Regions from separate parts of the Pseudomonas sp. LBUM1651 genome, predicted to be linked through region 1. Evidence: predicted binding sites of a transcription regulator. Region 1 holds the regulator's gene; each other region holds the start of a gene.

What was found. The regulator sigma-54, encoded in region 1, starts transcription at its own class of promoters, with help from an activator protein. The targets are predictions, from matches to a motif close to ANTGGCATNNANNTTGCTNT.
Positions count from the first base shown of each region.
Region 2: the regulator sigma-54 is predicted to act here: its motif matches at 3,428-3,447, upstream of ACA066_RS07725 (flagellar basal body rod protein FlgF).
Region 3: the regulator sigma-54 is predicted to act here: its motif matches at 8,125-8,144, upstream of glnK (P-II family nitrogen regulator).

Region 1 covers NZ_CP166805.1:931,504-941,248, reverse strand. The annotation lists gene mlaD (outer membrane lipid asymmetry maintenance protein MlaD) at 1-236, opposite strand, end outside; gene mlaE (lipid asymmetry maintenance ABC transporter permease subunit MlaE) at 236-1,033, opposite strand; gene ACA066_RS04255 (ATP-binding cassette domain-containing protein) at 1,033-1,842, opposite strand; gene ACA066_RS04250 (KpsF/GutQ family sugar-phosphate isomerase) at 2,118-3,092, shown strand; gene ACA066_RS04245 (KdsC family phosphatase) at 3,092-3,616, shown strand; gene lptC (LPS export ABC transporter periplasmic protein LptC) at 3,624-4,196, shown strand; gene lptA (lipopolysaccharide transport periplasmic protein LptA) at 4,183-4,731, shown strand; gene lptB (LPS export ABC transporter ATP-binding protein) at 4,731-5,456, shown strand; gene ACA066_RS04225 (RNA polymerase factor sigma-54) at 5,640-7,133, shown strand; gene hpf (ribosome hibernation-promoting factor, HPF/YfiA family) at 7,208-7,516, shown strand; gene ptsN (PTS IIA-like nitrogen regulatory protein PtsN) at 7,529-7,993, shown strand; gene rapZ (RNase adapter RapZ) at 7,996-8,853, shown strand; gene ACA066_RS04205 (HPr family phosphocarrier protein) at 8,869-9,144, shown strand; gene ACA066_RS04200 (ZIP family metal transporter) at 9,152-9,745, opposite strand, start outside.
Region 2 covers NZ_CP166805.1:1,669,751-1,679,495, forward strand. The annotation lists gene ACA066_RS07705 (amino acid aminotransferase) at 1-53, opposite strand, end outside; gene ACA066_RS07710 (4a-hydroxytetrahydrobiopterin dehydratase) at 53-409, opposite strand; gene phhA (phenylalanine 4-monooxygenase) at 514-1,305, opposite strand; gene ACA066_RS07720 (sigma-54-dependent transcriptional regulator) at 1,586-3,145, shown strand; gene ACA066_RS07725 (flagellar basal body rod protein FlgF) at 3,502-4,242, shown strand; gene flgG (flagellar basal-body rod protein FlgG) at 4,288-5,073, shown strand; gene flgH (flagellar basal body L-ring protein FlgH) at 5,126-5,821, shown strand; gene ACA066_RS07740 (flagellar basal body P-ring protein FlgI) at 5,849-6,937, shown strand; gene flgJ (flagellar assembly peptidoglycan hydrolase FlgJ) at 6,949-8,238, shown strand; gene flgK (flagellar hook-associated protein FlgK) at 8,261-9,745, shown strand, end outside.
Region 3 covers NZ_CP166805.1:5,991,839-6,001,583, forward strand. The annotation lists gene cyaY (iron donor protein CyaY) at 1-10, opposite strand, end outside; gene lptM (LPS translocon maturation chaperone LptM) at 340-513, shown strand; gene lysA (diaminopimelate decarboxylase) at 523-1,770, shown strand; gene dapF (diaminopimelate epimerase) at 1,775-2,605, shown strand; gene ACA066_RS28130 (DUF484 family protein) at 2,619-3,344, shown strand; gene xerC (tyrosine recombinase XerC) at 3,347-4,246, shown strand; gene ACA066_RS28140 (HAD family hydrolase) at 4,243-4,953, shown strand; gene sutA (dormancy-specific transcriptional regulator SutA) at 5,146-5,466, opposite strand; gene ACA066_RS28150 (secondary thiamine-phosphate synthase enzyme YjbQ) at 5,568-5,993, opposite strand; gene ACA066_RS28155 (ammonium transporter) at 6,207-7,544, opposite strand; gene glnK (P-II family nitrogen regulator) at 7,581-7,919, opposite strand; gene ACA066_RS28165 (accessory factor UbiK family protein) at 8,339-8,599, shown strand; gene ACA066_RS28170 (BRO-N domain-containing protein) at 9,041-9,562, shown strand.

The DNA of each region.
Region 1 (9,745 bases):
GTGAAACTGTCGCGATCCAGATCGATTGCCGTGACCTTGCCGATGGTCACACCGGCCATGGTCACTTTAGCTCTGACCGTCAAACCGGCGATATTGTCGAAATAGGCATAAAGTTTATAAGTATCGGTGGTTGCGCTCGGGGACAGGCCACTCACCCGCAACGCCAGCAACAGCAAAGCCAGGATGCCAGCCAGCAAGAAAAGGCCGACACCGATTTCCAGGGTGCGGTTTTGCATCAGAAATCTCCAAACATCAAGGCGGTCAGAATAAAGTCCAGGCCGAGTACAGCCAACGAGGCATACACCACGGTCTTGGTAGTGGCACGACTGATCCCCTCGGATGTGGGCTCGCAGTCATAGCCTTGGAATACGGCGATCCAGGTCACGACAAAGGCGAAGACGATACTTTTGATGATGCCGTTGAGCACATCATCAGTGAACGTCACGCTGTTCTGCATGTTGGACCAGTAGGAACCTTCATACACACCCAGCCAGTCGACGGCCACCCACGAACCGCCCCAGATACCCACCACGCTGAAAATCATCGCCAGCACCGGCAGGGAAATGAAGCCGGCCCACAGGCGCGGGGCAATGATGTATTTGAGCGGGTCGACACCAATCATTTCCAGACTGGACAGCTGCTCGGTGGATTTCATGTTGCCGATTTCAGCCGTCAGGGCCGAACCGGCGCGTCCGGCGAACAGCAATGCCGTGACCACGGGGCCCAGTTCGCGCAGCAAAGTCAGGGCAACCATCTGCCCGACCGCCTGCTCCGAACCGTAGCTGGACAGAATGTTGAACCCTTGCAGCGCCAGCACCATGCCGATGAACACCCCGGAGACCACAATGATCACCAGGGACATCACGCCCACCGAATGCAGTTGCTTGATCAGCAGGCCGAAACCGCCGCCAATGCCGCCCCGGCCAAGCAAGGCATGAAACAGGAAAATCGTCGAACGGCCGAACACCGCCAGCACGTCGATGCCGGCGTGGCCGAACCGGCGCACGCGTTCTATGAGTGAAATCTTGCGCATCAACGCTTCCCCAGAAGATCTGCGCGGTAATCCGTCGCTGGAAAGTGGTATGCGACCGGGCCGTCGGGTTCGCCGGTCATGAATTGGCGAATCCGTGGCTCTTGCGAGTTCATCAGTTCCTCGGGCGTGCCCTGCCCCAACACCTGGCCTTCGCCGACCACATAGATGTAGTCAGCGATGCTCGCGGTCTCGGCCAGGTCGTGGGAGACCACGATGCTGGTAATGCCCAGGGCATCGTTGAGCAGGCGGATCAAGCGCACCAATACACCCATGGCGATCGGGTCCTGACCGACGAAAGGTTCGTCATACATGAGAATCTGCGGATCGAGGGCAATCGCCCGGGCCAGCGCGACGCGGCGCTTCATGCCGCCGGACAGCTCGTCAGGCATCAGGTCGATGGCGCCACGCAGGCCCACGGCCTGTAATTTGAGCAGGACAATGTCCCGGATCATTTCTTCCGGAAGCTCGGTATGAACGCGCAGGGGAAAGGCAACGTTCTCGAACACATCGAGATCGGTAAACAGCGCGCCGCTCTGAAACAGCACACCCATATGCTTGCGTGCATCGAACAAATCACTGCGCGACAGTTTCGGCAGGTTCTGACCGTTGACCCAGACTTCACCCTTGGTCGGGCGCAATTGGGCGCCCATCAAACGCAACAGTGTGGTCTTGCCACACCCGGAAGGCCCCATGATGCCGGTGACCTTGCCGCGCGGAATACGGATATCGACGTTATTGAAAATGCTGCGCGCACCGCGCTTGAAGGTCAGTCCCTTCAGCTCGACCGCGTAGGCGTTATCGGCACTCATCTAAACTCCTTGCGATGCAGCCTCTCACTCGGACGCCTGACTTTCTTGCGAAAGCACATACCTCCCGGGCAGGCCGAACTGGCGGCGAACTATATCACTGCAAAGGCCAAGCGCCCAAGGGCCAAGCCTGGCCATGTTGAGCAACCTGACCGGTAAAAAGCGTTATTTAGAGGGATTCGGTAACAGGGAATGTCAAAGCGCGACGAACTTGCGTGAGGGTTTCGATCATTACCGCTATAATCGCCGCCTTTTCATCAGGCTATACGATTTCTGACATGAGCCAATCCAGCGACCTGATTCAATCAGCACAACGCACCATCCGCCTCGAACTGGAAGCCGTACAAGGCTTGCTGCCCCTTATCGACGCAGATTTCGTACGCGCTTGCGAGATGATTCTGGCCAGCAAAGGCCGCGTAGTCGTGGTCGGCATGGGCAAATCAGGGCATATCGGCAACAAGATTGCCGCCACCCTGGCCAGCACCGGCACCACAGCGTTCTTCGTGCACCCGGCCGAAGCCAGCCACGGCGACATGGGCATGATTACCCGCGACGACATCATCCTGGCCCTGTCGAACTCCGGCTCCACCAATGAAATCGTCACCCTGCTGCCGTTGATCAAACGCCTGGGCATCAAATTGATCAGCGTGACCGGCAACCCCGATTCACCGCTGTCCAAGGCTGCCGAGGTCAATCTCAATGTGCATGTCGAACACGAAGCCTGCCCGCTGAACCTGGCACCGACATCGTCGACCACCGCCGCCCTGGTCATGGGCGATGCCCTGGCCGTTGCGCTGCTCGAAGCCCGCGGCTTCACCGCTGAAGACTTCGCCTTTTCCCACCCCGGCGGCGCGCTGGGCCGACGCCTGCTGTTGAAAGTGGAAAACGTCATGCACGCCGGACAGGAGTTGCCGCAAGTCCTGCGCGGGACTCTGCTCAAGGACGCGCTGATGGAAATGACCCGCAAGGGCCTGGGCATGACCGTTATCCTGGAAGCCGACGGCAAACTCGCCGGGATCTTCACCGACGGCGATTTGCGCCGTACCCTGGATCGCAGCATCGATATTCACAGCGCCACGATCGACCAGGTCATGACCGCCCACGGCAAGACTGCCCGCGCCGAGATGCTCGCCGCCGAGGCCCTGAAAATCATGGAAGACCATAAAATCAACGCGCTGGTCGTGGTCGACAGCGAAGACCGTCCGGTCGGCGCCTTGAACATGCACGACTTGCTGCGTGCAGGAGTAATGTAATGAGCACGGACCTGCTGCAACGCGGCAAACAGATCAAACTGGCGGTATTCGACGTCGACGGCGTCCTGACCGACGGGCGCCTGTACTTCCTTGAAGACGGCAGCGAATTCAAGACCTTCAACACGCTCGACGGTCAGGGCATCAAGATGTTGATGGCAGCCGGCGTGCAGACCGCTATCATCAGCGGCCGCAAGACCCCGGTGGTCGAGCGACGGGCGAAGAACCTCGGCATTCCCCACCTGTATCAGGGTCGCGAAGATAAACTGGTGGTGCTGGACGAACTTCTCGCCCAACTCAACCTAAGCTATGAGCAGGTCGCCTATCTCGGTGACGACCTGCCGGACCTGCCGGTGATTCGCCGCGTCGGCCTGGGCATGGCGGTGGCCAATGCCGCCAGCTTCGTGCGTGAACACGCTCACGGCATCACCCAGGCCCGTGGTGGCGAGGGTGCCGCCCGCGAATTCTGCGAATTGATCCTGCGCGCCCAGGGCCGCCTCGATGCGGCCAACGCTGCGTACCTGTGAGCCAACTATGCTGAGCAAGAAATTTCGCAACATCCTGGTGTTCGGTTGCATCGCAGCGATTTTTGCGGCGGTCGGTTACTGGAACATCAGCCCGGAACGCTTCCTCGACAAGCCAGTGGCTACGGTCGATGAAAGCGCGATCGACTATTACGCACTCAACGCCCACAGCGTGCAGTACCTGCCGGACGGCAAACTGCAGTACGAAATGACGTCCGACAAGGTTGAACACCTGAAGGCGACCGAAGTGACGTTGTTGACCAATCCGGACCTGAACCTGTTCCGCGGCACCCAATTCCCCTGGCACGTCCAGAGCGAACATGGCGAAGTCAATCCGGACGGCACCCAGGTCGAACTGATCGACTCGGTGCGCATCACGCGTTTCGACGAGAAAAACCGCAAGACCCTGATTACCACCACCCGCATGACAGTGTTCCCGCAGCAGCAATATGCGCAGACCGATCAACCCGTTAGAATCGACGGCGCTGGTGGTGTCTCGACTGGCAAGGGAATGAAAGCGTATTTGAAAGAAAGCAGGATACACCTGCTATCGAACGTAAGAGGACAGTATGAGGCTCGTTAAAACTCTCCCTATTTTGCTCGGTCTGGGCGCAGCACTGGGAAGCGTGAGCGCCTGGGCTCTGCCGAACGATCAACAGCAGCCTATCCGCATTCAGGCCGACGATGCCCAACTGGACGACAAGAACGGCGTTGCCACCTACACCGGCGACGTGATCATTACCCAGGGCTCGATGAAGGTTACCGGCAACAAGGTCACCATCACCCGCACCGCGGCCGGTGACATTGACGTGGTGACTTCGGTGGGCAACCTGGCCTACTTCGAGCAGCTGCAGACCGCTGGCGACACCAAGCCGGTTCAGGGCTACGGCGTCACCATCCAGTACCACGCCTCGCAAGACCGCGTCGTATTGATCGATCGCGCCAAAGTCATCGACAAGGACGGCAACGTTACCCAAGGCGAGAAAATCGTCTACGACACCAACAAAAAGCTCGCCAGCGCCGGCCGTGCCACAGGCGCCAACGTGACCGAGTCGCGCCCGCGCATCGACATGGTGATCCAGCCGAAAAAGAAAACCGACGAGCAAAAGGCCCCGTAATGGCAACTCTGAAAGCTCAGCATCTGGCCAAGAGCTACAAGAGCCGTCAGGTCGTGCGCGACGTCAGCCTGTCCATCGACAGCGGTCAGATCGTCGGCCTGCTTGGCCCTAACGGCGCCGGCAAGACCACCTGCTTCTACATGATCGTCGGCCTGGTCCAGGCCGATCAGGGCCGCGTCCTGATCGACGATCTGGACGTCAGCCACCAGCCGATGCACGGTCGCGCGAAGGCCGGTATCGGCTATCTTCCGCAAGAAGCATCGATCTTTCGCAAACTCTCGGTCGCCGACAACATCATGGCCATCCTCGAGACCCGCAAGGAACTCGACAAGGCCGATCGTCGCAAAGAGCTGGAAAGCCTGCTGCAGGAATTCCACATCAGCCACATCCGCGACAATCTCGGCATGAGCTTGTCCGGTGGTGAACGCCGCCGCGTGGAAATCGCCCGGGCACTGGCAACCAGTCCGAAATTCATCCTCCTCGACGAACCCTTCGCCGGCGTGGACCCGATTTCGGTGGGCGACATCAAGCAGATCATCTACCACCTCAAGGCCAAGGGCATTGGCGTACTGATCACTGACCACAACGTCCGTGAAACCCTGGATATCTGCGAAACCGCCTACATCGTCAACGATGGTCAACTGATCGCCGAAGGTGATTCGGCCACCATCCTGGCCAACGACCTCGTGAAAGAAGTCTATCTGGGCCATGAGTTCCGCCTGTAAGCGCTGAGGTGTCTGGCTAGTCGCCGAGCGCTTGTCTCGATAAAAAATCAACAGTTTTTTATTGTTACAGCGCTCTAGGCAAACGTTGCAGTTTCAGGCATATAATTTGCTTATGTTTGGCGCTCCGGCGCCCTGTAGTGGATGGCGCATGTGCGCCGGCGAATAAGGTGTTAAGCCCCTGCCATGAAACCATCGCTAGTCTTGAGAATGGGCCAGCAGCTGACGATGACACCGCAGCTGCAACAGGCCATCCGCCTGCTCCAATTGTCGACCCTGGACCTGCAACAGGAAATCCAGGAGGCCCTGGAGTCCAATCCGATGCTCGAACGCCAGGAAGAAGGCGACGACTTCGATAACGCCGACCCCTTGGCCGACAAAGCCGAGCAGCAACCCAACGCCGACGTCTCAGAACCCTCCTACCAGGAAACCGCCCCAACGGTGGACAACCTCGATGAGGGCGACTGGAACGAGCGCATTCCCAACGAACTGCCCGTCGACACCGCATGGGAAGACGTCTACCAAACCAGCGCCAGCAGCCTGCCGAGCAACGATGATGACGAGTGGGATTTCACCACCCGCACATCGGCCGGTGAAAGCCTGCAAAGCCATCTGTTGTGGCAACTGAACCTGGCGCCGATGTCCGACACTGATCGTCTGATCGCCGTGACCCTGATCGATTGCATCAACAATCAGGGCTACCTGGACGAAACCCTCGAGGAGATCCTCGAAGCCTTCGATCCGGAACTCGACATCGAACTGGACGAGATCGAAGCCGTCCTGCATCGCATCCAGCAATTCGAACCGGCCGGCATCGGCGCCCGCAACCTCGGTGAATGCCTGCTGCTGCAATTGCGCCAGTTGCCCGCCAAGACGCCTTGGCTGGCCGAGGCCAAGCGCCTGGTCACCGACTACATCGACTTGCTCGGCAGCCGCGACTACAGCCAGCTGATGCGCCGCATGAAGCTCAAGGAAGATGAACTGCGCCAGGTCATCGAACTGGTACAGAGCCTCAACCCACGCCCTGGCTCGCAGATCGAGTCCAGTGAAGCCGAATACGTCGTTCCCGACGTGATCGTGCGCAAGGACAACGAGCGCTGGCTGGTGGAGCTTAATCAGGAATCGGTACCGCGGCTGCGGGTCAACGCCCAATACGCCGGTTTCGTGCGCCGCGCCGACACCAGTGCCGACAACACCTTCATGCGCAATCAGTTGCAAGAGGCCCGCTGGTTCATCAAGAGCCTGCAGAGCCGTAATGAAACCCTGATGAAAGTTGCCACCCAGATCGTCGAGCATCAACGCGGTTTTCTGGAATACGGCGACGAAGCGATGAAACCGTTGGTGCTGCATGACATCGCCGAAGCGGTGGGCATGCACGAATCGACGATTTCCCGGGTGACCACGCAAAAATTCATGCATACCCCTCGGGGTATATATGAGCTGAAATACTTTTTCTCCAGCCACGTCAGCACCTCCGAAGGCGGCGAATGCTCGTCCACGGCGATCCGCGCGATCATCAAAAAACTGGTTGCGGCGGAAAATCAGAAAAAGCCGTTGAGTGACAGCAAGATCGCTGGTTTACTGGAGGCACAAGGCATTCAGGTGGCTCGCCGCACCGTCGCCAAGTACCGCGAATCCCTCGGGATCGCGCCTTCGAGCGAACGCAAGCGGTTGATGTAGAGCCACGCCACAGCGTTCCAGTGGTAGATCATCTGATCTACCGCTTTATGCACTGGCAACGAAGGAGAAGCTGTATGCAAGTCAACATCAGTGGACACCAACTGGAAGTGACCGAACCGCTTCGCACCTACATCGGCGAAAAACTCGAACGATTAGAGCGGCATTTCGACAAGATCACCAACGTGCAAGTCACGATGACGGTCGAGAAGCTGAAGCAGAAAATCGAAGCCACGCTGCATATTCCCGGCAATGAAGTGGTCGCAAACGCGGAACATACCGACATGTACGCGGCGATCGACGCGCTGACCGACAAGCTGGATAAACAACTCAAAAAGCATAAGGAAAAGACCCAAAGCCTCCTCCAGGGCGCGACCGGTCGTTAACACTCCCAACCCATGATCCGACTTGAAAGCATCCTGACCCCCGGCCGTTCCCTCGTGAACGTGCCGGGCGGCAGCAAAAAGAAAGCCCTCGAGCAAATTGCCAATCTGATCGCCCGCGAAGTGCCGGCCCTGGAGATGCAAGATGTCTTCGAGGCTTTGATTGCCCGTGAAAAACTTGGCTCGACCGGTTTTGGTAACGGCATCGCTATCCCCCACTGTCGGCTGAAAGGTTGCACCTCGCCCATCAGTGCTTTAATGCACCTGGACGCTCCCATCGATTTTGACGCCATCGACGGCGCCCCGGTTGACCTGCTGTTCGTTCTGCTGGTCCCGGAAGCGGCTACCGATGCGCACCTTGAATTGCTCCGCCAGATCGCCAGCATGCTTGATCGCAAGGAAGTCCGTGATCGCCTGCGCAGCGCCGCGAGCAATGAAGCCTTGTATCAGGTTGTCCTGGACGAGCAAAACGGGCACTAATCATGCGTTTGATCATCGTCAGTGGCCGTTCCGGCTCAGGTAAAAGCACCGCACTCGATGTTCTCGAGGACAACGGCTATTACTGTATCGACAACCTGCCCGCCGGGTTGCTGCCGGAACTGGCTGAACGTGCGTTGATTCATACTGAGCTTGCGCAGCCGCTGGTTGCCGTCTCCATCGACGCACGCAACTTGCCGAGTCACCTGACCCGTTTTCCGGAACTGCTCGCAGAAGTCCGCAGCCGACATATCCAGTGCGATGTCCTGTACCTGGATGCCGACGAAGAAACCTTGCTCAAGCGCTTTTCGGAAACCCGCCGTCGTCACCCGCTAAGCAGCGCCAATCGCTCGCTGGCCGAGGCGATCAACGATGAAACCAACCTGCTCGGGCCGATTGCCGACCTCGCCGATCTCAAGGTCAATACCACCAACCTGAACCTGTATCAGCTGCGCGATACCATCAAGTTGCGCCTGCTGAACCAGCCGGAACCCGGCACTGCTTTTTTGGTGGAGTCTTTCGGATTCAAGCGGGGCATGCCAGTGGATGCCGATCTGGTGTTCGACGTGCGCTGCCTGCCGAACCCCTATTGGAAGCCGGAGCTACGCGATCAGTCCGGGCTTGATCAACCGGTTGCCGAGTACCTCGCGGCCCAGCCGGACGTCGAGGAGATGTTCCAGGACATCTCCACGTACCTGCTCAAATGGCTGCCCCGCTTTGCCGCCAGCAACCGTGCTTATGTCACCATTGCCATTGGCTGCACCGGCGGGCATCACCGCTCCGTCTACCTGACCGAACGTCTGGGCCAGGTCCTGCAAAAATCCCTGAAGAACGTCCAGGTCCGCCACCGCGACCTCAGCTAAAGGATTCACATCGCGATGCCTGCTCTGGAAATCGAAATCATCAACAAACTGGGCCTGCATGCCCGCGCTTCTGCGAAATTCGTTGGAGTCGCCGGCGAGTTCAAAGACTGCACGATCAGAGTAGGACGGACGCCGGAATCCACGGTCGACGGCAAAAGCATCATGGCAATGATGATGCTCGCTGCGGGCAAGGGCACAAAAATCTATATCAGTACCGAAGGCGAAGACGAGCAGAAAGCACTAGATGCACTGACAGACTTGATCAATCGTTACTTCGACGAAGGCGAATAACGCTCGCCTAGGCGAGCGCGGTATCCATCACCATCATCAAACAAAACCCGATCAGCAGCCCAAGGCTGGCCAGCTTGTCGTGACCATGGCGGCGCGACTCGGGAATGACTTCATGCGTCACCACCAACAACATGGCCCCGGCCGCCAGTGCCAGGCCCAATGGCAAGAGCAACTCGGCCAGGCTCACCAGCCAGGCGCACAACAGCGCAAAGACCGGCTCGACCAACCCTGACGCCGCACCGATCAGGAACGCCTTGACTCGCGACATCCCTGCCCCGGCCAAGACCAGCGCAATCACCAGCCCTTCCGGCACATCCTGCAAGGCAATGCCCATGGCCAGACTGTCGGCATCGGGCATGCCGCCACCCGCCGAGACACCGACCGCCATGCCTTCTGGAATGTTGTGGGCAATGATGGCAAACACGAACAACCAGATCCGTGGTGGAATGACCGGCCGTTCCAGCGTGCCGACGAGCATTTCCGGCGATGCGCCAGACACCTTCCGATCCACCAGAAACAACACGAACGCACCCAACATGATTCCGAAACTGATCAGCCCGCTGGCCGCCCAAGGCGTCAGCCCCAGGCTTTCAGCCGCAGC
Region 2 (9,745 bases), 740 kb from region 1:
ATCAGGCCGAGAATCGGGTCGCCGGGCACCCGGCCGATGGCGTCGAAATGCATTATTTGCGGCCCTCGGCGTCCTTGGCCACTTCGTCAGTGCGCGCGGCCATGATGAAATCGTTGCGGTGCAGGCCCTTGATGGAGTGGCTCCACCAGGTCACGGTGACTTTGCCCCATTCGGTCAGCAGGCCCGGGTGGTGACCTTCGGCCTCGGAAATTTCCCCGACCGCGTTGGTGAACGCCAGGGCGTGCTTGAAGTTCTTGAACAGGAAAACCTTTTCCAGCTGCATGATGCTGTCGCGAACTTCGATGTTCCAGTCAGGGATCTGCTTGATCAGGATCGGCAGTTCTTCGTCGCTGACCTGAGGGGCGTCGGCACGGCAGGCTTCGCAATGGGCTTGGTTCAATGTGGACATGATGTGTTCCTGAAATCGAATGATTGGAAATCGGCCGTCAGTGTCACCACGCTAAACCAAAGCGTTGGTTCCTGACAGGCTCACTTGATTCTAAAAGCTACGGATCACGCGGCTTTTGGTTTGGGCGGAAATTTCGGTGCGTGCAAGCCCAGCTGCATGCCTTGCTTGACCATGCCCATGATGTCTTCGTGGGCAAGATCGAACAGACGCTTGAGGTTCGGCAGGACAAAGTACAGCGGTTGCAGGATGTCGATGCGATACGGCGTACGCATGCATTCCAGTGGATCGAACGGCTGATGCTCAGGTTCGTCCGACAGGCAGTAAACGGTTTCTTTCGGCGAGGAGAGAATGCCGCCGCCATAGATGCGTTGGCCTTGCGGGGTATCGACCAGGCCGAACTCGATGGTCATCCAGTACAGACGCGCCAGGTACACGCGTTCTTCCTTGGAAGCCTGTAGGCCGAGTTTGCCGTAGGTGTGGGTGAATTCAGCGAACCAGGGGTTGGTCAGCAGCGGACAGTGGCCAAAGATCTCGTGGAAAATGTCCGGCTCTTGCAGGTAATCCAGCTCTTCGCGGGTACGAATAAACGTTGCTACCGGGAACTGCTTGTTCGCCAGCAATTCGAAAAAGGTCTGGAAAGGAATCAGTGCGGGGACCCGGGCAACTTGCCAGCCGGTGGTTTCACCGAGCACCTTGTTGATTTCACCGAGTTGCGGAATGCGGTCGTGGGGCAGACCGAGTTTTTCGATACCGTCCAGGTATTCCTGGCACGCACGCCCTTCGATCACTTTCAGTTGGCGAGTGATCAGCGTGTTCCACACCGCGTGTTCTTCGGCGGGGTAGTCGATAAAACCTTGCGCATCGGGCTCGCGAGCCACGTATTGCGTCTGCTTCATGCTGCTCTCCTGCTAGGGGATTTCGTTCTTGTTATGTCCTGCTATGGACCTAGAAATACCTCAGGAATTGCGATGTTGCAGCACGTGAAAGCCGTGGCACGTAGGAAAATTCGTCGTTTTTCGTAAAGTTTTCGTTACGTAAAAGCGGGTATGGCGCAGCGCTTGAGATTTTCGGGTTTGAAAAGGCTCACATGTGTCACATAATCTTGACGACTAAGTTGGCCCCTGCGCAGAAAAATCCTCGCAAGGGACCTCGATCACTCCAGATTCGGGCCTTTATATGCGTATCAAAGTCCACTGCCAGAACCGCATCGGCATCCTGCGCGACATTCTCAACTTGCTGGTCGAGTACGGGATCAACGTTGCTCGCGGCGAGGTCGGTGGTGAACATGGCAACGCGATCTACCTGCATTGTCCGAACCTGATCAACATTCAGTTCCAGGCGCTGCGTCCGAAATTCGAATCGATTGCCGGTGTCTTTGGCGTCAAGCGTGTAGGGCTGATGCCCAGCGAGCGTCGGCACATGGAGCTCAATGCCTTGCTCGGCGCCCTGGAGTTTCCGGTGTTGTCGATCGACATGGGCGGTTCGATCGTCGCGGCCAACCGTGCGGCGGCGCAGTTGCTTGGGGTGCGTGTCGATGAGGTGCCGGGGATTCCGTTGTCGCGTTACGCCGAGGACTTCGATTTGCCGGAGCTGGTGCGTGCCAGCAAGTCGCGGATCAACGGGCTGCGGGTCAAGGTCAAAGGCGACGTGTTTCTGGCCGACATCGCGCCGCTGCAATCGGAGCATGACGACAGCGAGGCCATGGCCGGCGCGGTGCTGACGCTGCATCGTGCCGATCGGGTAGGGGAGCGCATTTACAACGTACGCAAACAGGAATTGCGCGGGTTCGACAGCATCTTCCAGAGTTCGAAAGTGATGGCCGCCGTGGTGCGTGAAGCCCGACGCATGGCGCCGCTCGATGCGCCGCTATTGATAGAAGGCGAAACCGGCACCGGTAAAGAGTTGTTGGCGCGAGCCTGTCACCTGGCCAGTCCCCGCGGGCAGTCGCCGTTGATGGCGCTCAATTGTGCCGGTCTGCCGGAGTCGATGGCCGAGACCGAACTGTTCGGCTACGGTCCCGGTGCATTCGAAGGGGCAAGGGCCGAGGGCAAGCTCGGGCTGCTGGAGCTGACGGCGGGGGGGACGCTGTTCCTCGATGGTGTGGGGGAAATGAGCCCGCGCTTGCAGGTGAAATTGCTGCGCTTCCTGCAGGATGGTTGCTTCCGTCGCGTAGGCAGTGATGAAGAGGTTTATCTGGATGTGCGAGTGATCTGCGCGACGCAGGTTGATCTATCGGAATTGTGTGCCCGGGGTGAGTTCCGCCAGGATTTGTATCACCGCTTGAACGTGCTTTCGCTGCACATCCCGCCACTGCGCGAATGCCTGGATGGCTTGACGCCGCTGGTGGAGCACTTCCTCGATCAGGCCAGCCGGCAGATCGGTTGCCCGTTGCCGAAACTGGCGCCGGCGGCCATGGAGCGGCTCAGTCATTATCATTGGCCGGGCAATGTCCGGCAGCTGGAAAACGTGCTGTTCCAGGCGGTTTCGTTGTGCGAGGGCGGGACGGTCAAGGCCGAACACATTCGCCTGCCAGACTACGGCGTGCGTCAGCCACTTGGCGATTTCTCCCTCGAAGGCGGGCTGGATGCGATTGTCGGGCGTTTTGAAAAAGCGGTGCTGGAGCGTTTGTATTCCGAGCATCCGAGCAGTCGCCAGTTGGGCAAGCGGTTGGGGGTTTCGCACACGACCATTGCTAATAAGTTACGTGAGTATGAGGTTGGCAAAGAACCCGGCTAGACCACTTTTGTGGCGAGGGAGCTTGCTCCCGCTCGGGCGCGAAGCGGCCGCAAAGCCATCCTGCGCGATCCGCCTGTAATAATGCGGTTGGCCATTCTGGGGCTGCTTCGCAGCCCAGCGGGAGCAAGCTCCCTCGCCACAGGTGATGGGTTGACCTCCAAGGCTGGCTGTTGCCGCGAAGCGGCATAACACCGCCGGTTTTTCGTCTTCGACACAATCCCCCCATTCCCCTCTGAACCCCTCAAGTCCTTTGTTTGCCGGGCCCCGCGCCGCCAGAAAAAAGTTGGTCTGCAAATTGCTTATGGCTCAGCAGTACAGCGGTGGGCGGCAAACGTCCGGCATGCAGAGGAAAGAGTGTGGACAAGTACCTTTATGTGGCAATGACCGGCGCCAGCCAGAATGCACTGGCGCAGAAGGCTCATGCGAACAACCTGGCGAACATCTCCACCAACGGTTTTCAGAAAGACCTGGAGCAGGCTCGTTCGATGCCGGTGTTCGGTGACAGCTTTCCGGCGCGCGCGTTTGCCATGTCCGAACGTCCGGCCACCGACTTCTCTCCAGGCGCGATGGTGGAAACCGGTCGTGACCTCGATGTCGCTGTGACTGGCAACGGCTGGATTGCGGTACAGAACCCTGATGGTGGCGAAAGCTACGTGCGTACCGGCAGCCTGAACGTTGACGGCCTCGGCGTGCTGCGGGCCGGCAACGGTATGCCGGTGTTGGGCAATGGCGGACCGATTGCCGTGCCGCCCGAGCAGCAAATCGAAATTGGCGAGGACGGCACCATCAGCATTCGTGCGATGGGCGAAGGTCCTCGCGTGATGGCGGAAGTCGACCGCATCAAGCTGGTCAACCCGGACTTCAAGAACATGACCAAAGGCCTGGACGGCTCGATCCACACCAAGGACGGCAAGCTCGCGCAAGCCGATGCCGACGTCAAACTGGTGTCCGGTTTCCTAGAGTCGAGCAACGTCAATGCCGTGGAAGAGATGACCTCGGTACTGGCGCTGGCCAAACAGTTCGAACTGCACATCAAGATGATGAACACCGCCAAAGACGACGACCAGGCCATGGCTCGGGTCTTGCAGATCAGCTAATTATCAGAACGTCGCGCCGTAAAACAGGCGCACGAGGAGAATCGAATGCTTCCGGCTCTATGGGTTGCCAAAACAGGTCTGTCCGCCCAGGACACCAACCTGACCACCATTTCCAACAACCTGGCCAACGTGTCGACCACGGGTTTCAAGCGTGACCGTGCCGAGTTCCAGGACTTGCTGTACCAGATCAAGCGCCAGCCAGGCGCTCAGTCGACCCAGGACAGCGAATTGCCGTCGGGTCTGCAACTGGGTACCGGTGTGCGTATTGTCGGCACCCAGAAAAACTTCTCCGCCGGCAGTCTGCAAACCACCGAGCAGCCGCTGGACATGGCCATCGACGGTCGTGGGTTCTTCCAGATTCTGCAGCCGGACGGCACCACGTCCTACACCCGTGACGGTACGTTCCACCTGGACTCCACCGGCCAGATCGTCAACGCCAGCGGCTTCGCCCTGGAACCGGCCATTGTCATTCCGAACAACGCCCAGACCTTCACGGTCGGTCGCGATGGCACCGTGTCCATTACCGTTGCCGGCAACCCGGCTGCCCAGGTGATCGGCAACCTGCAAACCGCCGATTTCATCAACCCGGCCGGCCTGCAAGCGGTGGGTAACAACCTGTTCCTGGAAACCGCTGCCAGCGGCGCGCCGCAAGTCGGTACGCCGGGCCTGGCCGGTTTCGGCACCACGCTGCAGAACACCCTGGAAACCTCCAACGTCAGCACCGTTGAGGAGATGGTCAACATGATCACCACTCAGCGCGCCTACGAGATGAACTCCAAGGTGATCTCCACCGCCGACCAGATGCTCTCGTTCGTAACGCAGAATCTGTAATCAAGTCTATGAGGCGGCCTTGAGGTCGCCTGCAACACCGTGAGGTAGGGTCATGAATCGCTTCGTATCTGTTCTGGCACTGAGTGGGGCCGTTGTGGTCGCGGGTTGCGTTGCCCCGCCGCCCAAGCCCAATGATCCTTACTACGCCCCGGTGTTGCCGCGCACGCCGTTGCCGGCTGCCGCGAATAACGGCTCGATCTATCAGGCCGGTTTTGAACAGAACCTGTACAGCGACCGCAAGGCGTTCCGGGTCGGTGACATCATCACCATCACCCTGAACGAGCGCACTCAGGCCAGCAAGAACGCCAACTCGCAAATAGACAAAAACAGCAAGACCGACATCGGCCTGAGCTCGTTTTTCGGCGGTGGCCTGAGCACCAGTGACCCAGTGGGCAGCGGTAGCCTGAGCCTGGACGTCGGTTACGAAGGTGATCGCGCGACCAAGGGCGACAGCAAGTCCGGTCAGAGCAACAGCCTGACCGGCTCGATCACGGTGACCGTCGCCGACGTGCTGCCCAACGGCATTATCGCCGTGCGCGGCGAGAAGTGGCTGACCCTCAACACCGGCGATGAGCTGGTACGGATTGCAGGGCTTGTTCGCTCCGATGACATCGCCACTGACAACACCGTTTCGTCGACCCGTGTCGCCGATGCGCGCATCACCTACTCGGGCACTGGTGCTTTTGCCGATGCGAGTCAGCCAGGCTGGTTCGACCGTTTCTTCCTCAGCCCGCTGTTCCCTTTCTAGGTGGCTACGTTGAATCTTAAACACCTCATGGTGGCCGCCCTGATGCTGTCAGCGACCTTCAACGCTCAAGCCGAGCGGCTGAAGGACATCGCCAGTATTTCCGGCGTGCGCTCCAACCAATTGATCGGTTACGGCCTGGTGGTTGGGCTTAACGGTACCGGTGACCAGACGACCCAGACGCCGTTCACCCTGCAGACCTTCAACAACATGCTTTCGCAGTTCGGCATCAAGGTGCCGGCAGGGTCTGGCAACGTGCAGTTGAAGAACGTCGCGGCGGTGTCGATCAGTGCCGACTTGCCGGCGTTTGCCAAGCCGGGTCAACAGGTCGACATCACCGTATCGTCCATCGGTAACTCCAAGAGCCTGCGCGGTGGCACCTTGCTGCTGACCCCGCTCAAGGGTATCGACGGCAACGTCTATGCCGTCGCCCAGGGCAACCTGGTGGTCGGCGGTTTTGATGCTGAAGGTCGTGACGGTTCGAAGATCACCGTCAACGTTCCGTCGGCGGGTCGCATCCCTGGCGGGGCATCGGTCGAGCGTTCGGTGCCGAGCGGTTTCAACCAGGGCAACAGCCTGACCCTGAACCTCAACCGTTCCGACTTCACCACGGCCAAGCGCATCGTTGACAAGATCAACGACATGCTCGGCCCTGGCGTGGCCCAAGCCATCGACGGCGGTTCGATTCGCGTCAGCGCGCCGCTGGATCCGAACCAGCGGGTCGACTACCTGTCGATCCTCGAGAACCTCGAAGTCGATCCGGGTCAGGCGGTGGCGAAAGTCATCATCAATTCGCGCACCGGCACCATCGTGATCGGCCAGAACGTCAAGGTGTCCCCGGCCGCCGTGACCCACGGCAGCCTGACCGTGACCATCACCGAAGACCCGATCGTCAGCCAGCCCGGCGCTCTGTCCAATGGTCAGACAGCAGTCGTGCCGCGCTCGCGGGTCAATGCACAACAGGAAGCCAAGCCGATGTTCAAGTTCGGCCCGGGCACCACCCTCGACGAGATCGTGCGTGCGGTGAATCAGGTCGGCGCGGCACCGGGTGACTTGATGGCCATTCTCGAAGCTCTGAAGCAGGCCGGCGCATTGCAAGCCGATCTGATCGTGATCTGAGGACGGCGACCATGGATATGCGCAAGGGCGGTTTGGGTGTCAGCAGCAACGATTCGGGTTCCTATTCGGACCTGAACCGGCTGAACCAGCTCAAGGTCGGTGACAAGAACAGTGACGGGAACATGCGCAAAGTGGCGCAGGAGTTCGAGTCGCTGTTCCTCGGTGAAATGCTCAAGTCCATGCGCAAGGCTACCGACACCCTGGGTGAGGACAATCCACTCAACACCCCGGCGGCCAAGCAGTATCAGGAAATGTACGACCAGCAACTGGCCGTTTCCATGTCCCGCCAAGGCGGTGGTATTGGTCTGGCGGACGTGCTGATGCGTCAGATGTCGAAAAACAAACCGCTGGCGCCGGGCGAAGCAGCTGCCGCATCGGCGGCCAAGCAAGCGGCCGCGAAAGCCGCCGTAGAAACGCCAATTGCCGCCGGCACGGTCGCCGTCAACGGACCGTTGTCGCGCCTCAATGGCGAGCGTCCGTTGTGGGCGTCGCGCTCGGTCCGTGCACCGCAGGCAGCAGGCGAAGGCACGCATCGCGACGACATGGCGCTGATCAATCAGCGACGTCTGGCGTTGCCGCCGAAACTGGCTGACCGTCTGCTGGCAGGCCTGGTGCCTTCGGCCACGACTACGGCTGCGACGGTCAACAAGACGCCATTGCCGGAGCACACCACGCTTACCGGTTCAGGGCCGTTGTACAACGGTGATTGGCTGGCGAATGCTCAGGCAGCATCGAACGGCGGGCTGCAGATTCATGGTCGTGCCATGGCTCAAATCCCCCTGGCGCCAGCGAAGAAAGCCTTCAGCTCCGCCGATAAATTCGTCAACACCATGTTGCCGATGGCCAAGGAAGCCGCCGAGCGCATCGGGGTCGATCCGCGTTACCTCGTGGCTCAGGCGGCGCTGGAAACCGGTTGGGGTAAATCGGTCATGCGCGCACAGGATGGCAGCAGCAGCCACAACCTGTTCGGTATCAAGGCCAGCAGCAACTGGCAGGGCAATTCGGCGCGGGCGATCACCAGCGAATTCAGGAATGGCGCGATGGTCAAGGAGACGGCCGAGTTCCGTTCCTACGACTCTTACAAGGACAGCTTCCATGACCTTGTGACTTTGCTGCAAACCAACAATCGCTATCAAGATGTCGTGAAGTCGGCCGATAACCCAGAACAGTTTGTACGCGAGTTGCAGAGGGCCGGTTACGCAACCGACCCGGACTACGCGAGCAAGATTTCGCAGATAGCCAAGCAGATGACGAGTTACCAGAACTACGCTGCGGCGGGCGTTTCCACCACGCCTTTATAGGCACAAGGATTAAGGTCGAACCATGAGTTTGCTCAATATCGGGATGTCGGGTCTGGCCGCTGGCCAATCCTCGTTGATGACCACCGGCAACAACATTGCCAACGTCGACACCGCCGGGTACTCGCGCCAGCAAACAGTGCAGGGCACCAAGGCCTCGCAGCAGTTCGGCAACGTGTACATCGGCACCGGTACGACGCTGGCCGATGTGCGTCGGGTGTACAACAGCTACCTCGATGCACAGTTGCAGACCACCACTTCGCTCAACAGCGATTCGGCCGCCTACCTGAATCAGGTCACGCCGCTGGACAAATTGCTCTCCGATACGGGCACTGGCCTGAACGGCGCACTGACCAAGTTTTTTGCCTCGGTGCAGAACGTCAACGCCAAGCCGGGTGACGATGCTTCCCGCCAGTTGCTGCTCAGCGATGCCCAGGCCTTGAGCAACCGTTTCAACTCGGTCTCCACGCAGCTGAACCAGCAGAATGCCAACATCAACGGCAACCTGACGAACATGGCGGATCAGGTCAACAAGCTGGCCGCTACCGTGGCGCAGTTGAACCAGAAGATCTCCGAGGTTTCCAGCGCCGGCGGCATGCCGAACGACCTGCTCGACGCGCGTAACGAAATCGTGCGCCAACTGTCGACCTTTACCGGTGCGCAAGTGGTGGAGCGTGAAGGCAGCCTCGACATTTACCTGGGCAGCGGTCAGCCGCTGGTCATAGGCAACACGTCCAACAAGCTTGAGACGGTGCCAAGCAAAGAAGATCCGGGCCGCCTGGCGCTGCAGCTCAATCGCGGCTCGAGCACCATCGACATCACGTCGATCATGACCGGCGGTGAAATCGGCGGTCTGCTGCGTTATCGCAGCACCGTGCTGGACCCGGCCATGAACGAACTGGGGCGTGTGGCGCTGGTCGTCGCCGATCAGATGAACAGCCTTCAGGCCCAGGGCATCGACAAGAACGGTGCCTTCGGTTCGAACCTGTTCAACAACATCAATTCGGCCAAGCTGATCTCTGAACGCAGCGTCGCCGCCACCAGCAACGTGGGCGCCGGCAACTTTGATGTGAGCATCAAGGACACTGGCAAGCTGACCATCAACGATTACAAGGTCTCGTTCACCACGGCTACCGACTACACCGTTCAGCGCCTGCCGGACAACACGCCCATGGGCACCTTCAGCACGGCACCGCCGGCAACGGCACCGGTCTTCGACGGCATCGAGCTGAAGTTCAACGCGGCTTCTGCCACGGCGGGCGACACCTTCAAGATCACCCCGACCCGCGATGCTGCGGCGAACATCAAGACCGAGATGACCGACTCCAAGCGTCTGGCCATCGCGGCGCCCTTGGGCGCGGCTATTGCAGCGAGCGGCAGTGGTGGTGGCACCCTGACGATTCCGGCCAGCGGTCAACCGACCCTGACCACCAAGTTCGACATCTACGACGCGGCGACCACCACCGCGATGCAGAACGGCCTGAAAAACTCCACGCCGACCAAGGTGGTA
Region 3 (9,745 bases), 1.2 Mb from region 1:
TCAAACTCATTGCGGCAACCTCAAAAAGTGTCTGTTCACGCTCAAGCGCCGCAAGATACGGGCGAGCCCCGGTGATTGCAAAGGATAACGACCAAGCACCGATATAGGTACATCAAACGCGGTCCCTGTGGGAGCGAGCCTGCTCGCGAAGGGGCCGGCACATTCAACATCATCGCTGGCTGACACACCGCCTTCGCGAGCAGGCTCGCTCCCACAAGGATTGCACGATACCGACCGGACTCGTGCGAAGCCCCGCCGGACGGGAGCCTGGTCGCATAGGCAAGCTGCCGGGTGGCCGGTATACTCCGGCGCAATTAACGCATTTTCAAGGATTTCGCCATGAAGCGCCTGATCTCTTCCCTTGCTGCGCTCGTCGCGGTTGCCTGTCTTGTGTCGGCCTGTGGTCAAAAAGGCCCGCTGTACCTGCCCGACGAAAACCAGGACCCAGCCGAGCAGGCGAAGTCCTCGCAAAAGCAGCCGTCGAAAGCACACAAGCACGACGTCTACCAATAAGGGAACGCCATGGACGCTTTTAACTACCGTGACGGTGAGCTGTTCGCGGAAGGTGTTGCCCTGTCCGCCATCGCCGAACGCTTTGGCACACCGACCTACGTCTACTCCCGCGCCCACATCGAAGCCCAGTACCTGGCGTACGCCGATGCGCTGGACGGCATGCCGCACCTGGTCTGCTTTGCGGTCAAGGCCAACTCCAACCTGGGCGTCCTGAATGTCCTGGCGCGCCTGGGCGCCGGTTTTGACATCGTCTCCCGTGGCGAGCTGGAACGCGTACTGGCCGCCGGCGGCAGCCCCGACAAGATCGTGTTCTCCGGCGTCGGCAAGACCCGTGACGACATGCGCCGCGCCCTCGAAGTCGGCGTGCACTGCTTCAACGTCGAATCCACCGACGAGCTGGAGCGCCTGCAAGTGGTCGCCGCCGAGCTGGGCGTTCGCGCGCCAATCTCGCTGCGCGTGAATCCGGACGTCGATGCCGGCACACACCCGTACATTTCCACCGGTCTCAAAGAGAACAAGTTCGGCATCGCCATTGCCGACGCCGAAGACGTGTACATTCGCGCCGCGCAACTGCCGAACCTGGAAGTAGTAGGCGTCGATTGCCACATCGGTTCGCAACTGACCACCCTGCCGCCGTTCATCGACGCCCTCGACCGCCTGCTGGGTCTGGTCGACCGCCTCGGCGATTGCGGCATATACCTGCGCCACATCGATCTCGGTGGTGGTTTGGGCGTGCGTTATCGCGACGAAGAGCCGCCACTGGCTGCCGACTACATCAAAGCCGTGCGCGAGCGTCTCGACGGTCGTGACCTGGCGCTGGTGTTCGAGCCGGGCCGCTTCATCGTCGCCAACGCCGGCGTGCTGCTGACTCAGGTCGAGTACCTCAAGCACACCGAACACAAAGATTTCGCCATCGTCGACGCGGCCATGAACGACCTGATCCGCCCGGCGCTGTATCAAGCCTGGATGGACGTCACCGCCGTGCGCCCGCGCGCTACTGCCGCTCGTGCCTACGACATCGTCGGGCCGATCTGCGAGACCGGCGACTTCCTGGCCAAGGATCGTGAATTGGCCCTGGAAGAAGGCGACCTGCTGGCTGTGCATTCGGCCGGTGCTTATGGGTTTGTCATGAGTTCCAACTACAACACCCGTGGCCGTGCCGCTGAAGTGTTGGTGGACGGTGATCAGGCAGTTGAAGTGCGTCGCCGTGAGACGGTAGCCGAGTTGTTTGCTGGCGAAAGCCTGCTGCCGGAGTAGAACCATGCTGCTGCGTTTTACCAAGATGCACGGCCTGGGCAATGACTTCATGGTCCTCGACCTGGTCAGCCAGCACGCGCACATCCTGCCCAAGCACGCCAAGCAATGGGGCGATCGGCACACCGGCATCGGTTTCGACCAGTTGCTGATCGTCGAAGCGCCGAGCAACCCGGATGTGGATTTCCGCTATCGGATCTTCAACTCCGACGGCTCCGAAGTGGAACAGTGCGGCAACGGTGCGCGCTGTTTCGCCCGTTTTGTGCTCGACAAGCGCCTGACCGCAAAACGGCAGATCCGCGTCGAAACCAAAAGTGGCATTATCGAGCTGGATATCCGCAGTGACGGCCAGATCAGCGTCGACATGGGCGCACCGCGCCTGGTGCCGGCCGACATCCCGTTCGTTGCCGACAGTCAGGCGCTGAGCTACTCGCTCGACGTCGACGGCACAGCAGTTGAACTGGCCGCCGTGTCGATGGGCAACCCGCATGCGGTGTTGCGCGTCACGGATATCAACAACGCACCGGTGCATGAACTGGGGCCGAAAATCGAACATCACCCGCGCTTCCCTGCGCGGGTCAATGTCGGTTTTCTCCAGGTCATCGACCGGAACCGCGCGCAGTTGCGCGTCTGGGAACGTGGTGCCGGGGAAACCCAGGCTTGCGGCACCGGCGCCTGCGCTGCTGCAGTGGCCGCGATCAGCCAGGGGTGGATGGATTCGCCGCTATTGATCGACCTGCCCGGCGGGCGTCTGTCCATTGCATGGGCAGGCCCAGGCCAACCGGTCTTGATGACCGGCCCGGCAGTCCGTGTTTACGAAGGACAAGTACGTCTTTGAGTGAGTCAAACCCATGACCGACAAGCCCCAGGTTCCCGCCCGACAGCCCGACGAATCCCCTTCCGAAAGCCTTGAGGCGGCGGCGATTGCCGCGTACCTGGAGGCTCATCCGGACTTCTTCGTCGAGCATGAAGAACTGCTCCCGGCGTTGCGCATCCCTCACCAGCGTGGCGACACCATCTCGCTGGTCGAGCGCCAGATGACCATCCTGCGCGACCGCAACATCGAATTGCGTCATCGCCTCTCGCACTTGATGGACGTGGCCCGCGACAACGACCGCCTCTTCGACAAGACCCGCCGCCTGATTCTCGCTTTGATGGACGCCACCAGCCTGGAAGACGTGGTGATCAGCGTCGAAGACAGCCTGCGCCAGGACTTCCAGGTGCCTTTTGTCAGCCTGATCCTGCTGGGTGATAACCCGATGCCGGTCGGCCGTTGGGTGACCCACGCCGATGCGCAAACCGCCATTGGCGGTTTGCTCTCGGAAGACAAAAGTGTCAGCGGCAGCCTGCGCGAGCATGAACTGGACTTCCTGTTCGGCGAAGAGCAGCGCAAGCAGATCGGCTCCACCGCCGTCGTCGCCATCAGCCATCAAGGCATCCACGGCGTGCTGGCCATCGCCAGCCGTGATCCGCAGCACTACAAAAGCTCGGTGGGCACGCTGTTCCTGAGCTACATCGCCGAAGTCATGGGCCGCGTGCTGCCACGGGTCAACAGCTCGCTGCGCTCGGTACGCTGATCGTGGAACGGCAACTGGACGCTTACTGCGAACACTTGCGCAGTGAGCGGCAGGTGTCGCCCCACACGCTGTACGCCTATCGCCGCGACCTCGACAAGGTGCTGGGCTGGTGCATCAAACAGAACATCGACAGCTGGGCCGCGCTGGACATTCAGCGCTTGCGCAGTCTGATCGCTCGCTTGCATTCCCAGGGTCAATCGTCCCGCAGTCTTGCGCGGCTGCTCTCGGCCGTGCGCGGGCTCTATCATTATCTGAACCGCGAAGGCCTGTGCGATCACGATCCGGCCAACGGTCTGGCGCCGCCGAAAGGCGAACGACGGCTGCCGAAAACCCTCGACACTGACCGCGCGCTGCAGCTGCTTGAGGGTGCGGTGGAGGATGACTTTCTGGCACGTCGGGATCAGGCGATTCTGGAGCTGTTCTATTCCTCGGGCTTGCGTCTGTCAGAACTGACCGGGCTCAATCTCGATCAGCTGGACCTGGCCGACGGCATGGTCCAGGTGCTCGGTAAAGGCAGCAAGACCCGACTGTTGCCAGTGGGCAAAAAGGCCCGCGAAGCATTGGCGTTGTGGTTGCCATTGCGCGCCATGACCAACCCGGCAGATGACGCAGTGTTTGTCAGTCAGCAAGGCCGACGCCTTGGCCCTCGGGCGATTCAGGTGCGGGTCAAGGCCGCCGGTGAGCGCGAACTGGGGCAAAACCTGCACCCGCACATGCTGCGACATTCCTTCGCCAGTCACTTGCTGGAATCTTCCCAAGACCTGCGAGCCGTACAGGAATTACTCGGCCACTCGGACATCAAGACCACCCAGATCTACACCCACCTGGACTTCCAGCACCTGGCGACGGTCTACGACAGCGCCCATCCACGGGCCAAACGCATTAAGGGCGATGATTCATGACGATCCATTTGATCACCTTCGACCTCGACGACACCCTGTGGGACACCGCCCCGGTGATCGTCAGCGCCGAAGCCATCCTGCGTGAATGGCTGACCGAACATGCACCGAATCTGGGCGCGGTGCCGGTGGAGCATTTGTGGACGATTCGCGAGCGCATTCTGAGCAGCGAACCGGGCCTCAAACATCGCATCAGCGCGTTACGGCGGCGAGTGCTGTTCCATGCGCTGGAAGAGGCTGGTTACGATCATGGCCAGGCGTCCGACCTGGCTGATCAGAGTTTCGAAGTGTTTCTGCATGCGCGGCATCAGCTCGAAGTATTCCCCGAAGTGGAGCCAACGCTGGAAGTTCTGGCCAAGCACTACGCGCTGGGCGTGGTCACCAACGGCAACGCCGATGTGCGCCGGTTAGGGCTGGCGGATTACTTCAAGTTTGCGTTATGCGCCGAAGACATCGGCATCGCCAAACCGGATGCGCGACTGTTTCATGAAGCGTTGCAGCGTGGCGGGGCAACGGCCGAGACGGCGGTGCATATTGGCGATCATCCCGGTGATGACATTGCCGGGGCGCAGCAGGCGGGGTTGCGGGCGATCTGGTTTAACCCGCAAGGCAAATTGTGGGAAGCGCAGCGAGCGCCTGATGCCGAAATCCGCAGTTTTACCGAGTTGCCGGCGTTGCTGGCGCGATGGAACGCCCATCAACCATCTTGATAACACAAGACTCCTGTAGGAGCCGAGCTTGCTCGCGATGAGGCCATCACATTCGACATTTATGTTGGCTGACACACCGCCATCGCGAGCAAGCTCAGCTCCTACAAGGTTGCGCCAAGCCCAAGGCTTCTATTCCTCCCATGAAAAAGCCCGCAGCGACGGCGGGCTTTTTCAGCAAGCAAGGGCAGACGCTTAGATAGGCCGGCTGCCGTACTTGTTGTCAGGCTTCTTGGGAGGATCGGCGACCACATTGGCCTCCACTTCCTGCACCTTGCCGCCCTTGGCCAGGAACTCTTCCATGGCCCGCGCGAGCGCATCGCGCTCCTTGTTTTTTGCTTCGACGCTCGGCAGCTCATCGACCGATACCGCAGCCTTGGCCTTGCCTTTGGCGGTCGGAACGGGCGTTTCACCGCCGTCGTCTTCAACGACGTCGTCCGCCGCTGCTTCCAGACCTTCTTCGGTTTCGTCGTCGCCTACTTCGAGGTCGTCGTTTTCCAGATCATCGTCGCTCATGTTCTACCTCATGACTTGCGAAAAGCAGATTAGTTATAGCCCAGCTTCACCGTCTGTCGACAGCCGCCGGAAAAATTCAATAACCACTGGTGACCAGCGGTTCATGCCCCTTCACCGTGCACGGTGGCGAGGACTTTACGGGCACCGCCATGATCACGGTGCTCGCCCAGATAAACGCCTTGCCAGGTCCCCAACGCCAGTCGGCCTGCCGAAATCGGCAAACTGAGCTGACAGCCAAGCACGCTGGCCTTGAAGTGCGCCGGGAGGTCGTCCAGGCCTTCGTCGTTATGCTCATAGCCGTCTGTTCCTTGTGGGATCAGACGATTGAAAAATCGTTCGAAGTCGCGACGTACCGCCGGATCGGCGTTCTCGTTGATGGTCAACGACGCCGAGGTATGCTGCAGCCACAAATGCAATAGACCGACCCGACACGCCTTGAGTTCAGGCAGGCCGGCGAGTAACTCGTCCGTTACCAGATGAAAGCCCCGGGGCCTCGCCCGCAGGGTAATCAGAGTCTGTTGCCACATACAGTTCTCCGCACGTTCGGGGCGCATTCTAGCGCGCTCTGGGAAAAAACAAAGGCCCTAATATTCCTTCAATCATGTAAGCCATTGGCCGCAGAAAAACGCCCGTCGTAAACGCCACTAAACGTGTACGAAAAAACCTTTCAGCAGTTCCTTCACTGACAAATTCCAGACAAAAAAATGCCCGGCAAGCCGGGCACATTTTTATGCGTGTGTTTACAAGTTGTAGCCGCGTTCGTTGTGAAGTGCCAGATCGATGCCGACAGCCTCTTCTTCTTCGGTGATACGCAGGCCCATGACGGCGTCCAGTACCTTGAGAATGATGAAGGTGACGATCGCGGTGTAGATCACCGTGAAGCCCACGCCTTTGCACTGAATCCAGACTTGTGCGGCGATGTCGGTGACGGTGCCGAAGCCACCCAGCGCCGGTGCGGCGAACACACCGGTCAGGATCGCGCCGAGGATACCGCCGATACCGTGCACACCGAAGGCGTCCAGGGAGTCGTCATAGCCGAGTTTGCGTTTCAGGGTAGTTGCGCAGAAGAAGCACACCACGCCCGCTGCCAGACCGATCACCAGAGCGCCCATCGGGCCCACGGTGCCAGCGGCCGGGGTGATGGCAACCAGACCGGCGACCACACCAGACGCGATACCCAGTGCACTTGGTTTGCCGTGGGTGATCCACTCGGCAAACATCCAGCCCAGTGCGGCAGCGGCAGTTGCGATCTGAGTCACGAGCATCGCCATACCGGCCGTGCCGTTGGCCGCTACGGCGGAACCGGCGTTGAAGCCGAACCAACCGACCCACAGCATCGCAGCGCCCATCAAGGTGTAACCGAGGTTGTGCGGTGCCATCGGGGTGGTCGGGAAGCCTTTGCGCTTGCCCAGTACCAGGCAGGCGATCAGACCGGCCACACCGGCGTTGATGTGCACCACGGTGCCGCCGGCGAAGTCCAGCACGCCCCAGTCCCACAGCAGGCCGCCGTTGCCGGACCAGACCATGTGCGCGATCGGTGCATAAACCAGAGTGAACCAGATGCCCATGAAGATCAGCATGGCGGAGAACTTCATCCGCTCGGCGAAGGCACCGACGATCAGCGCCGGGGTGATGATGGCAAAGGTCATCTGGAAGGTGATGAACACCGACTCGGGGAACAACGCCGCAGGACCGGTCAGGCTGGCTGGCGTGACACCGGCGAGGAAGGCCTTGCCCAAGCCGCCGACGAACGAGTTGAAGTTGACGACGCCTTGTTCCATGCCGGTGGTGTCGAACGCGATGCTGTAGCCATAAATGACCCACAGAACGCTGATCAGACCGGTAATGGCGAAGCACTGCATCATCACGGAAAGAATGTTTTTCGACCGAACCATACCGCCGTAGAACAGCGCGAGGCCGGGAATGGTCATGAACAGCACGAGGACTGTCGAGGTCAGCATCCAGGCGGTATCGCCGGAATTGAGGACTGGGGCCGCCACTTCGTCTGCCGCCATGGCCAGGCTGGGCATTACGAGGGACAACAGGGCTCCTAGCCCTGCGAATTTACGCAGAGTCATATTGTTTTCTCCTGGGGCGTTGGGGTTTGTGGCGGCTTAGATTGCGTCGGTATCGGTTTCGCCGGTACGGATGCGAATCGCCTGTTCCAGATTGACCACGAAGATTTTGCCGTCACCGATCTTGCCGGTGTTGGCAGCCTTGGTTATCGCCTCGATAACCCGGTCCAGATCCTTGTCGTCAATGGCGACATCGATCTTCACCTTAGGCAGGAAATCAACCACGTATTCCGCGCCGCGATACAGCTCGGTGTGACCCTTCTGCCGACCGAAGCCTTTGACTTCAGTAACGGTAATGCCCTGCACGCCGATCTCGGACAACGACTCGCGCACGTCGTCCAACTTGAACGGCTTGATGATGGCAGTGACTAGCTTCATGAAAACTCTCTCCCGAATTGGTGGACTTGCCCCAGGAAAACAAACCCGACTCAAGTCTAAGCGCAGTGCCTGGCTTTGTAACGCATCGTCGGCCTTACCTGCCCGTCCGACGCCGGCTAACCGCTCCGCACGAAACACTTCCCCGTTCCGCTTGGCGCACTGCATTCGTCACAGCGACTGCATCAGTGCATGGGTTACTACCGACTAAGCAGAAAGCTTGCCATCTCCACAAAGTTCACTGTTTTCAAGCCTTTGTCAGTCGATGACAACCACTTCGCCACAACACCCGACACATTACGCACAACGACGGTGCGATGCCGTCCATCGGCATGCGCGAAAAGCGTGCATCCCTTGCCCGCGAAAATGACTATAGACGCTGCGTGATACACTGCGCGCCATTGTTTCCAGGACATTTGCCCATGCTCGCGCCCAAAGACTTCCTCGACGCCCTGAACGGCACCGCCTCCCGCCTCTTCAGCGGCGACACCCCACTGCCGAAAAGCGAAATCGAAAGCCAGTTCAAGGCGTTGTTGCAGAGCGGCTTCAGCAAACTGGACCTGGTGAGCCGGGAAGAGTTTGATAGTCAGATGGTTGTGCTCGCACGCACCCGTGCGCGGCTGGAGAGCCTTGAGGCGAAGGTCGCGGAGCTGGAAGCGACGCTCAATCCACCGACCGAGTAACGCCCCATATCCCACTTTGAAACCCAATCCACTGTGGGAGCGAGCCTGCTCGCGATTGAAGGTCGGAACGACCTTCAGATTTACCTGTAGGAACTGCCGCAGGCTGAGATCATTTGATCTTCAGCCCCGCAAAAATCCCGGCACCTTCCTACAACAAAACCACCGCCGTCCGATTGCGCCGCAATACCTCCGGTTTCTAAGCTCACCCAATGCTGAATGTTCAGCACTGGGTTTGGCGACCCGGAACCAAGCAATGCAGCGCACATCGTTCGATATCAGGTATTTCTTACCCGATTCGAATTATGGCGGCTGTGTGTGGGAGACCTTAGGGTCTGCCGGAATTCGCTTGGCCGGTTCGCCAACCCGCACGCAGCTGCCACCCTAATTGTTTGGCGACGATAGGTGGCAGTCATCTACCAAGCGAAATTAGGGTACTGCTCGATGGACGAAAATTATCTGACACCTCACGTCTTCACCCGCCATAAACTCCACCTCCACGCCCTCCTCCTCGAAAACCAACCCTGGTTCAGCGCCCGAGACCTCGGTCGTCTCCTACGCCTCTACCTCGACGAGCGCACCGTCCGAAAACTCGACCCCGACCAACGCCAGTCCGCGCGAATGCTCATCCACGGCAGCATCGAAAACACCCTGCTAATTAGCGAATCCGGCGTCTACGCACTACTGATCTACCACTACTGCCCCGAATACCGAAGCCTGCGCGAATGGCTGACCCACGACGTAGTGCCTGCCCTGAGAGACGCCGAACAACCCAGCTCAACCGAACGCCCAATCCTGAGCCTGCTGAACTGGCCGGAAATGTCATTGAGTTTGCTGCACTGGAATAACCAGCCGTGGATTCGGTTGCAGGATGTTCCGCAAATGTTGCCGAGTAGTGAGCCACCACGAAATCCGGCAAATCACCCTTGGTGGAAAAGAGCTTCGAAGATGCTTCACCCATTCTGAAGCCCAAAAAAGGTTCTTCACGAAATCCCGGCCAAAGCAACCAAGGCGGCCGGCCAGCCGACCTTATTGCCAGGGTGTACGCATACCCCCTGTAGGAGCCGGCTTGCTGGCGATGGTCGTTAACGATAGCGCGTGAAATCTGGTTCAACGCGGCGCACTTATGCCCATCGCCAGCAAGCCGGC